One region of the Klebsiella quasivariicola genome, then DNA from elsewhere that is predicted to be linked to it. Evidence: predicted binding sites of a transcription regulator. Region 1 holds the regulator's gene; each other region holds the start of a gene.
What was found. The regulator Fur, encoded in region 1, represses iron uptake genes when iron is present. The targets are predictions, from matches to a motif close to ATAATAATGAGAACNACTATCAA.
Positions count from the first base shown of each region.

Region 2: the regulator Fur is predicted to act here: its motif matches at 1,502-1,524, upstream of fes (enterochelin esterase).
Region 3: the regulator Fur is predicted to act here: its motif matches at 1,659-1,681, upstream of B8P98_RS03300 (siderophore-interacting protein).

Region 1 covers NZ_CP022823.1:3,981,256-3,984,348, reverse strand. Annotated here, with positions in the region: gene tcuA (FAD-dependent tricarballylate dehydrogenase TcuA) at 1-259, opposite strand, end outside; gene tcuR (tricarballylate utilization LysR family transcriptional regulator TcuR) at 357-1,283, opposite strand; gene fur (ferric iron uptake transcriptional regulator) at 1,410-1,862, opposite strand; gene fldA (flavodoxin FldA) at 2,154-2,684, opposite strand; gene ybfE (LexA regulated protein) at 2,836-3,093, opposite strand, start outside.
Region 2 covers NZ_CP022823.1:4,095,443-4,098,535, reverse strand. Annotated here, with positions in the region: gene fepA (siderophore enterobactin receptor FepA) at 1-1,324, opposite strand, end outside; gene fes (enterochelin esterase) at 1,585-2,793, shown strand; gene B8P98_RS20675 (MbtH family protein) at 2,821-3,024, shown strand; gene entF (enterobactin non-ribosomal peptide synthetase EntF) at 3,035-3,093, shown strand, end outside.
Region 3 covers NZ_CP022823.1:647,091-650,183, forward strand. Annotated here, with positions in the region: gene ygjG (putrescine aminotransferase) at 1-671, opposite strand, end outside; gene B8P98_RS03295 (PadR family transcriptional regulator) at 929-1,483, opposite strand; gene B8P98_RS03300 (siderophore-interacting protein) at 1,723-2,499, shown strand; gene B8P98_RS03305 (glycerone kinase) at 2,601-3,093, opposite strand, start outside.

The DNA of each region.
Region 1 (3,093 bases):
GCCGGGCCAGCGCTTCGTTGGTGTTCCCCTCGGTGACGCGCAGCAGATCCTGCCAATACTCTTCTTCCGGATAGCTGTCGACCAGCACGTCCTGCGGCGCATCGTGCATACAGCGCAGGTTACGGGTGTGCTGCGAGTTGCCGCCGCGCCACTCCCGCGGCGCCGCCTCCAGCAGCAGCACCGAGGCGCCGGCCTCCCGGGCGGTTAAGGCGGCGCATAGCGCGGCATTGCCGCCGCCAATCACCAGTACATCCACCATTATCGGCTCCCTTACAATTTAATTAATTGTTAAATTTGTAATGGGAATGTAGGCGGTAACGGCGACAGAGCGCTATGGCGTAGTGCTAAAGAGGGGTTTAGTTGGTGTAAAGGGTAGCGCCCGGCCAGCGGCCAGACTCCACCAGCTGACGCATGACTTTGCTCAGTATTACCCGTGCGGCAAGCCCTGCCGGGGTGAGCTCATCATCGGACAGGCTGACCAGAAAGTTGGGGCGACTCAGCACCGGATTGGCGACGCCGATCACTCTTAGCGCCTGATGGTCGAGATGGGAGATGGCGGCCCCGGGCTGAAGAGTGGCGCCCAGTCCGCTGCGCACGGCCTGCATCAGCAGGGCCAGGCCGTCAATCTCCGCCACCACCTCAACGCTGAGATGATGCTGCTGGCAAACCGCCTCCAGCCGGCCGCGCAGGCCGTGGCCCTGGCTTGGCATAATCAGCGGCAGGGTGGCGAGCTGGTCGGGGGTGATATGGTCATCCTGCAGGGGGGCTAACAGCGCATGGCTGCCAATCAGGAACAGGCGCTCTTCCAGCAGCGGTCTGGCGCTCCAGCGCAGGATCTTCTCCTGCTGGAAAACGATAGCAAAATCGAGCTGGCGAGTGTTGATCATCCGTTCCAGATTGCCGGAAAGGCTTTCCACCAGATGCAGGCGCACGTCGGGGTAGCTTTCGCGCATCGCATTGATGAACGGAACGCCGAGAACGGAGGCGGTGCTGGGGGCCATGCCAACGCTGACGTGGCCCGACAGGCGCGCCTCGCGGGCGGCGAGGATGGCATCATCGGCATGGCGCAGCGCCAGCTGCGCCTGGGAGTAGAAAGCAAGGCCCGCGCTGGTGGGCGTGACCCCGCGGGAGGTCCGCTGCAGCAGGCGAATGGCCAGTTCGTTTTCCAGGCGCGCGATCTGCTGGCTAAGCGCCGAGACGCCGATATTGAGATCGAGCGCAGCGCGCCCCATGCTGCCGGTTTCCACAATGCGCACAAAGTAGCGTAGCTGGCGAAGTTCCATATCAACTCTCCGGACAAAGCGGGGACGAGGAAGGTTATCCCAGGGGACTGAGCGGGAAGCGCGGCAGAAGCGCCCATAAAAAAGCCAACCGGCAGGTTGGCTTTTCAGAGCAGACGACGCGGGGAATTACTTTTCCACTGCGTCGTGGGCGTGTTCGTCCTCGCGGCAATCCCCTTCCGCACAGTGACCGTACAGATACAGACTGTGGTTGGTCAGGCGGATGCCGTGACGGGAAGCGATTTCACGCTGGCGCGCTTCAATAGAGTCATCACTGAATTCGATCACTTTGCCGCAGTCGAGGCAGATCAGGTGATCGTGGTGATGCTGCTGGGTCAGTTCGAAAACGGATTTTCCGCCTTCAAAATTATGACGAGTCACGATACCGGCGTCATCAAACTGGTTAAGGACGCGGTAAACGGTCGCCAGACCAATCTCTTCGCCCATGTCGATCAGGCGTTTATATAAGTCTTCCGCACTGACATGATGGTTATCCGGTTCCTGCAGCACTTCGAGGATTTTCAGTCGAGGAAGTGTGACTTTCAGGCCAGCCTTCTTTAATGCGGTATTGTTGTCAGTCATGCGGAATCTGTCCTGTTGCTAAACGATCTACTTCCTTCAACGGAAGTCATACAGAAATTAACCCGACGTAATGCGTCTCATTATAGAACTGCCACTGGTAAATGAAAACTGCAAGCATCAGGCCTGGTTTGCTGTCAAAAACGAGGCACCAGCTACAAACTGCGTCACGTGCCTCGTAGAATCAGAGGACATTGTACAGATATGTGATTAAAAGTTAAAAACTTGTAGCTATTAGTTTGATTGCTTTTGTCTATTAATGCGACGCAACTCAATAGTTACGCCGCTTAATCATCAGGCGTTTTTGATTTCTTCAAGGTGCAGCTCTTCGGCAACCTGCTTCACCCACTTCTCCACGCGCTCGTTGGTCAGCTCCGGCTGGCGGTCTTCATCGATGGCGAGGCCGACGAAGTGGTCGTCATCCGCCAGGCCTTTGGAAGCCTCAAAATGATACCCGGCCGTCGGCCAGTGACCGACGATGGTCGCGCCGCGTGGCTCAATGATGTCGCGGATGGTGCCCAGCGCGTCGCAGAAGTATTCTGCGTAGTCTTCCTGGTCGCCGCAGCCGAACAGCGCCACCAGTTTGCCATTAAAGTCGATCTCTTCCAGCGTCGGGAAGAAGTCGTCCCAGTCACACTGCGCTTCCCCGTAGTACCAGGTCGGGATGCCGAGCAGCAGGATGTCGTGGGCTTCCAGGTCTTCTTTGCTGCTTTTGGCAATGTCGTGAACATCAGCAACATCTTTACCAAGCTGCTTTTGAATCATTTTTGCAATATTTTCGGTGTTGCCGGTGTCGCTGCCAAAAAAGATGCCGATGATTGCCATGAGTAAAATAACCTCTTGAAACTTAAATGATGTGGTAGGGACGCGATGCCCATAGATAACGGCAATCATAGCAGAACAGGCAAGGGCGCGGAAACAGCAATCACGCCCGACTGCACACTCTGCTACATGAATGCGGGTTTTTCGCGGAAAGTTAGACTTTTCCCTGGCTGCGCAGGGCGGTTAATTGCGTCATCAGCATCTCTTCGATGAGATCGCTGCGGCTCATATTACGCGCTTCCGCCAGCTCGTTGAGCGCATCGACCGCATCCGCGTTGAGTTTTAACTCGACGCGCTTCAGCCCGCGCACTTTATCGCGTTTCAGCTGATTACGTTTGTTGATGCGCAGTTGTTCATCGCGCGACAGCGGATTGGTTTTCGGTCTTCCCGGGCGACGCTCGTTTGCGAACAA
Region 2 (3,093 bases), 110 kb from region 1:
CGGTCAGCTCCATGTTGTTCTCGGCGAACAGCGAGAAGATTTCCGCCTGCGAGTACGGGCTGCGGCCGGTGCTGTCGTAGCCCGGAATTTCGCCTCCCGACAGCGCCTGGGTGTTGGACGCGTTATCCTTCATCCGCTGTTGATTCCACTCGCTGCCCAGCGTCAGGTTCTGATTAACCAGATAGTCGAACGGGATACTGACTTCACTGTGCAGCATCACATCTGACAGATCGATATCCGAGAACTGATTACTGTTAAAGATCCCCTCGGTGCCCCCGGCCAGACCTTCGCCTTTGCGCGAGTTGCGGGTGCGCTCGTACTGCGCCCAGTTGCTGGTGGTCACCCCGTTGTCCCAGGCGCCGTTCCAGGTGACCGAGTAGGTGTTGCGATACAGCCGGTTGGTCTCTTTGCCGTAGTTCTCTTTTACCAGGTCGTTGGTGTTGGTGTTCTGGGTGTCGCCAGCGTAGAGGTTGCCCTGGCGGCTGTAGCCGGCTTCAAACTCCAGCGACTGCATTGGAGCAAATTCCCAGCGCACCAGACCATCGATGTTTTTGTTTTTCACCCCTTCGCGCCCGGCCGGCAGGGTATCGGCATAGATCCCGGTACGTTCGGACTGATGGCCCTGGTTGATATCCCAGGCGTCGGCCTGCGTTTTGTCGAGGTTACCGAACAGGCGGAAGCTGAAATCGCCGCCCAGCGGGCCGCTGAGGCTGAAGTTAGTGCGTTTGGTGGAGCCTTCATCCTTGTGCTCCGGGGCGTTCATATAGGTGTTCCATGAGCCGTGCCACTCATCGCCGGTTTTTTTGGTGATGATATTCACCACGCCGCCGGCGGCGCCGTTGCCGTAGCGGGCGGCGGCCGGGCCGCGGATCACTTCGATGCGTTCGATCATCTCCGGCGCCACCCAGCTGGTGTCGCCGCGGGTGTCGCGCTCACCGCGCCAGCCGAGGCGCACGGAGTTGCGGCTGGTGACCGGCTTGCCGTCGATCAGGATCAGGGTGTTTTCCGGGCCCATGCCGCGGATATCAATCTGGCGGTTATTGCCGCGCTGGCCGCTGGTGGAGTTGCCGGTCAGGTTGACCCCCGGCATGGTGCGAATGATCTCCGAGACGTCGCGCGCTGGCGGACGTTTGCGGATCTCATCGGCGGTGATGGTGGAGACACCCGGCGCCTGCAGGTTCTGCTCGGCGGCGGTGACCACCATGGTCTCTTCAGCAGCGCTGTTTTTATCGTCGGTGGCGGTTTCCGCTGCGCTTAACGGAAAAGCAACCCCGTAAATTCCCAGATTGACCAGCAAGGCCAGGGATTTGATCCTGTTATTCATTGTTATTCCTGTTTTTTTGTCGCCACGTTCCCCAAACGCCCCTTCCCACCGGGAGGGGAGGCGGCATAAATGTTGCCAGAAGCGGGCAAAGGCACTCCGTCGCTGGCTGAATAAGCCCGCTTTGACATGTTCTGGTGAAAGACGCGCTTCCCACGGCGCGCTAATACGCTATTGCAAATGCAAATAGTTATCAATAATATTATCAATAAATAGTGGCAATTAATTAAAAAAGTCACGTGATACATAGGGTTAATGACAGAATGTTAAGGACAGGAAGCGAGGAATGGTGGCAAACCCTGCACGGACCGCAGTGCCGCGCAGTGGATGACGTCATCGAGGTGACGTTCTGGTGGCGGGATCCGGCGGGGGATGAAACGCACTCTCCGCACCGTCGGGTATGGCTGTATATCACCGGCGTGACCGACCACCATCAGAATGCGCGGCCGCAATCGCTGCAACGTCTGCCCGGGACCGACGCCTGGTGCTGGCGCACTACGCTGTCGCCGACCTGGCGCGGTAGCTACTGTTTTATTCCCTCCGACCGTGACGATGATTTTTCCCCTGAGGTATTTAGCGCTGACGCGCCCGACCGCGCGCTGCTGCGCGAAGGCTGGCGCAAACTGCTGCCGCGGGCGATAGCCGATCCGCTGAACCCGCACAGCTGGCAGGGCGGACGCGGCCATGGGGTCTCGGCCCTGGAGATGCCGCAGGCCCCCGTGCAGCCCGGCTGGGACCGGCTTAATGAGGCGCATCCTCCCGCCCGTTGTCTTGAGTGGCGTAGCGCGCGTCTGGGCAACCATCGCCGGGTCTGGATCTACACCCCCGGTGAGGCGGGCGACCCGCAAACGCGGCCCCTGGCGATCCTGCTCGACGGTCAGTTCTGGGCCGAGAGCATGCCGGTGTGGTCGCCGCTGGCCGCGCTGACCCGCGAGGGGAAGCTGCCGCCGGCGGTCTACCTGCTGATTGACGCGATCGACAACCAGCGCCGCGGGGTTGAGCTGCCCTGTCACCGCGATTTCTGGCTGGCGGTGCAGGAGGAGCTCCTGCCGCTGGTCCGCAGCCATGCCCCGTTCAGCGACCGCCCGGATCGGACGGTGGTGGCCGGGCAAAGCTTCGGCGGCCTGGCGGCGATGTTCGCCGCCCTCAACTGGCCGCAGCGCTTTGGCTGCGTACTCAGCCAGTCAGGCTCCTACTGGTGGCCGCATCGCGATGGCCGCGGGACGGGCTTTATCGGCGAACAGCTTCGCCATGGCGAGGTGTCCGCAGCCGGGCTGCGCGTCTGGCTGGAAGCGGGCCAGCGTGAACCGATTATTTTTCGCGCTAACCAGGCGCTACTGGCGCAACTCACTACACCACAGCAGACGATTTTCTGGCGTCAGGTTGACGGCGGGCATGATGCGCTTTGCTGGCGCGGCGGGCTGACAGCAGGGCTTATCCAGCTCTGGCAGCCGCTGCTGTCGCACCCTTAGCATCGCGCTTTACGACAGGAGTTTGATATGCAATTCAGTAACCCCTTCGACAATCCGCAAGGGCAGTTTTACATTCTGCGCAATGATCAGCAGCAGTACAGCCTGTGGCCGGCGCACTGCGACCTGCCTGCCGGCTGGACGGTGGTGTGCCCCCCGCAGTCGGCCGAGGCCTGCAACGCCTGGCTGGCGGCCAACTGGTCGACACTGACCCCCGCCCATCACGCGTCATAAGGAGCTGACAATGACCACTCGTTTACCGCTGGTTGCCGCGCAGCCGGGGATCTGGATGGCCGAGCGCCT
Region 3 (3,093 bases), 2.2 Mb from region 1:
TCGCTCAGCATGGTGCGCATGGCGTTGATATCGCCGAACGGCACGTGGCGGAAGCCCGGCAGCAGCGGCATAAACGGCTTGCGGAAGGTCGACTTGGCGGTGGCCGACAGCGCGCCCAGCGATTTACCGTGGAAGGCGCCGCTGGTGGCGATGAAAGTAAATTTACCGCGCGGCGACTGATAGGCTTTCGCCAGCTTGATGGCCGCCTCTACCGATTCGGTACCGCTGTTGCAGAAGAAACTGTACTTCAGTTTACCGGGCGTTAACGCTGCCAGGGTTTTCGCCAGCATCGCGCGTAGCGGATCCAGCAGCTCCTGGCTGTGAAGCGGTTGTTTCGCGAGTTGATTCTCGACGGCGGATACCACAACTGGATTACGGTGCCCTACATTGAAGATGCCAAACCCACCAAGGCAGTCGATAAATTCCTGTCCCTGGGTGTCGACAAGCGTATTTAACCCTCCCGCTTGCCACTCTACGGCTCCGTAATCCCCGCCGGCTGTGACCGATTTTCGATACTCTAAAAACCCCGGATTCACATGCTCTTTAAAGTATTCCCTGACCTCCTGGTTAAGTGCTTTCATTTCCTCATGATCAAGCGTGCGCTTTTCAATGAGATTCAGTGCGTGTGCGCTGCAGGCCAGAGCCGATGCGCTGGAAGGTAACCTGTTCAAAATGTGCTCCTGGGGCGGACGTATCACACGATACTGGATTAAGTATTGCAGGGATTACGCCAGTTCGGCAGAAGCGGTGAAAATCGGGATAAATGCAAGGTAAAAGACGAAATGTGTAAAATTTAATCTCATTGCGCCACTATTGGCACGTTTTATTCCTGAGCTGACGAGATTTTCTGCCTGGCGGCAATGAACGGGGCGATCCGCCGTGGTGCGGACTGCCCCAGCGCGGGGCAGCCGATGGTGAAAAAAGAGGCTTAGTCGAGCTGAGAGATCTCCATTGCTGCCCGGTCGATAATGCCGATGATCTGCTTGAGCTGGGCGGCACTGCTGGCCTGCTGGTTCACTTTCAAATCGAGGACCGCTTTGAAATTCTCCAGCGCGCGCTTCATCTGCGGATCCCGGCGCAGCTCGCAGCCGACCATCCGCGCCTGCAGACGCTCCTGGATATGGGCCAGGTGCTCCTGGTTCTCGGCGTGCAGCTGTTTTCCTTCCTCGCTGATAACGATTTTTTTGCGTCCGTTGTCGTCTTCCACGCTGATAAGGCCCTGGTCCTGGAGCAGATCCAGCGTCGGGTAGATCACCCCCGGGCTGGGGCTGTAGTTCCCCTGGGTGAGGGTTTCGATCTCTTTGATCAGCTCATAGCCATGGCTGGCGTTGCGGCTGAGGATATCCAGAATGATCAGCCGCAGTTCGCCATGGCCAAAGAAACGCTGGCGACGTCCGCCGCCGCGGCGGCCATGGTCGCCGTGTTCGCTGGGATCACCGTGGCGCCCCCGTGGCCCACGCCCGTCTTCATGATGATGTCGCATCGCTAACTCCTGTGTTTTTTTTGATATATCTAATTTATATCTAAAATTTTAATCTTAGCAATGGTATGGGGTATTTATTTTTTATTATGTTGATTTATAAGTAATTATTTAAGTATCTGGAATTTTAGTGCGATTTACTTTTACTATATCAAAAAAAGACTTGCATTCTTTTTAGTTGGCAATCATTATCATTTGCATCAAGTTTAGATATATCTATTTACCGTTCACGAAGGCAATCGATGATGACAAAAACCAAAGCAGGCAAGTACCCGCAGCGTGTCCGCAATGAGCTGCGTTTCCGTGAGCTGACGGTGCTGCGCGTGGAGCGCGCAGGCGCGGCGTTCCAGCGTATCGTGCTGGGAGGCGAGGCGCTGGAAGGCTTCGCTTCTCACGGCTTTGACGACCATACCAAGCTTTTTTTCCCCGAGCCGGGTGCGGCATTTACTCCGCCGCAGGTAACCGAGGAGGGGATTGACTGGGGGGAAGGTGTGCGGCCTGCCACCCGCGACTATACGCCGCTGTACGATGCCGAACGACACGAGCTGGCTTACGATTTCTATATCCACGATGGCGGTATCGCCAGCCGTTGGGCGCTGGAAGCAAAAGTGGGCGATAAGCTGGTTATCGGCGGCCCGCGCGGCTCGCTGGTGGTGCCGGAAGATTATGCCTGGCAGCTGTATGTTTGCGATGAGTCCGGCATGCCGGCGCTGCGCCGTCGTCTGCTGGGATTACGCCAGCTGCCGGCGAGGCCGCAAGTGACGGCCATCGTTACTATCGCCGATGCGTCGTATAAAGATTATCTGGCGGATCTCGACGGCTTTAACATCGAGTGGGTGGTAGGCCACAACCCGGCGTTCGTCGCCGAGCGTCTGGCGCAGGTGAAGGTGCCGGCGGAGGATTATTTCATCTGGCTGACCGGCGAAGGCGCGGTGGTGAAATCGCTACTGGAACGCTTTGAAGACGAGAGTATCGATCAGCAGCTGGTGCGTTCCCAGGCATACTGGCACAGCAAGTAAAAAGCCATCGTGGTAAAACCCGGATAGCGGCTTGCGCCTTATCCGGGCTACGGTTGGCGCCGATTTGTAGCCCCGGTAAGCACAGCGCCACCGGGGGAGGCTTAGCGTTCCGCCAGCGCTTTAAACACCATCGCCACCGCGTGGGCGCCGGGGTCCATGTTGCCGAGCAGGCTGTCGCTGTTGAGATAGGACGCTCGTCCGGCGCCGGCTTTGCTCGACTGGCAGGTGCGATCCGCCCCGGCCTGCGCCGCAGCAAAAGCGGTCTGCAGGTTCTCCGGTTCGGCCAGCAGCGCCGCCAGCGCCGGCTGCAGAGCGTCGATCATCGTCCGGTCACCTTCCTCGGCGCCGCCGTAAAATTTCATCTGCTCCAGACCGGCGTTCAGCGCCTCGGCCACGCTGGCGCCTTGCTCCAGCTTCTGCCCGGCAGCGGTGAAGAAGATCGACATCAATACCCCGCTGGAGCCGCCCATCACCACCGTCAGGCGTTCGCCGATCAGCGCGAACAGCGTTGGCAGATCGTTCAGCGGCAGCTGCTGACGCTCGAGCCGCTCGGCAATCTCACGCGCCCCGGCGGCGAAGGTGGAGCCGGTATCG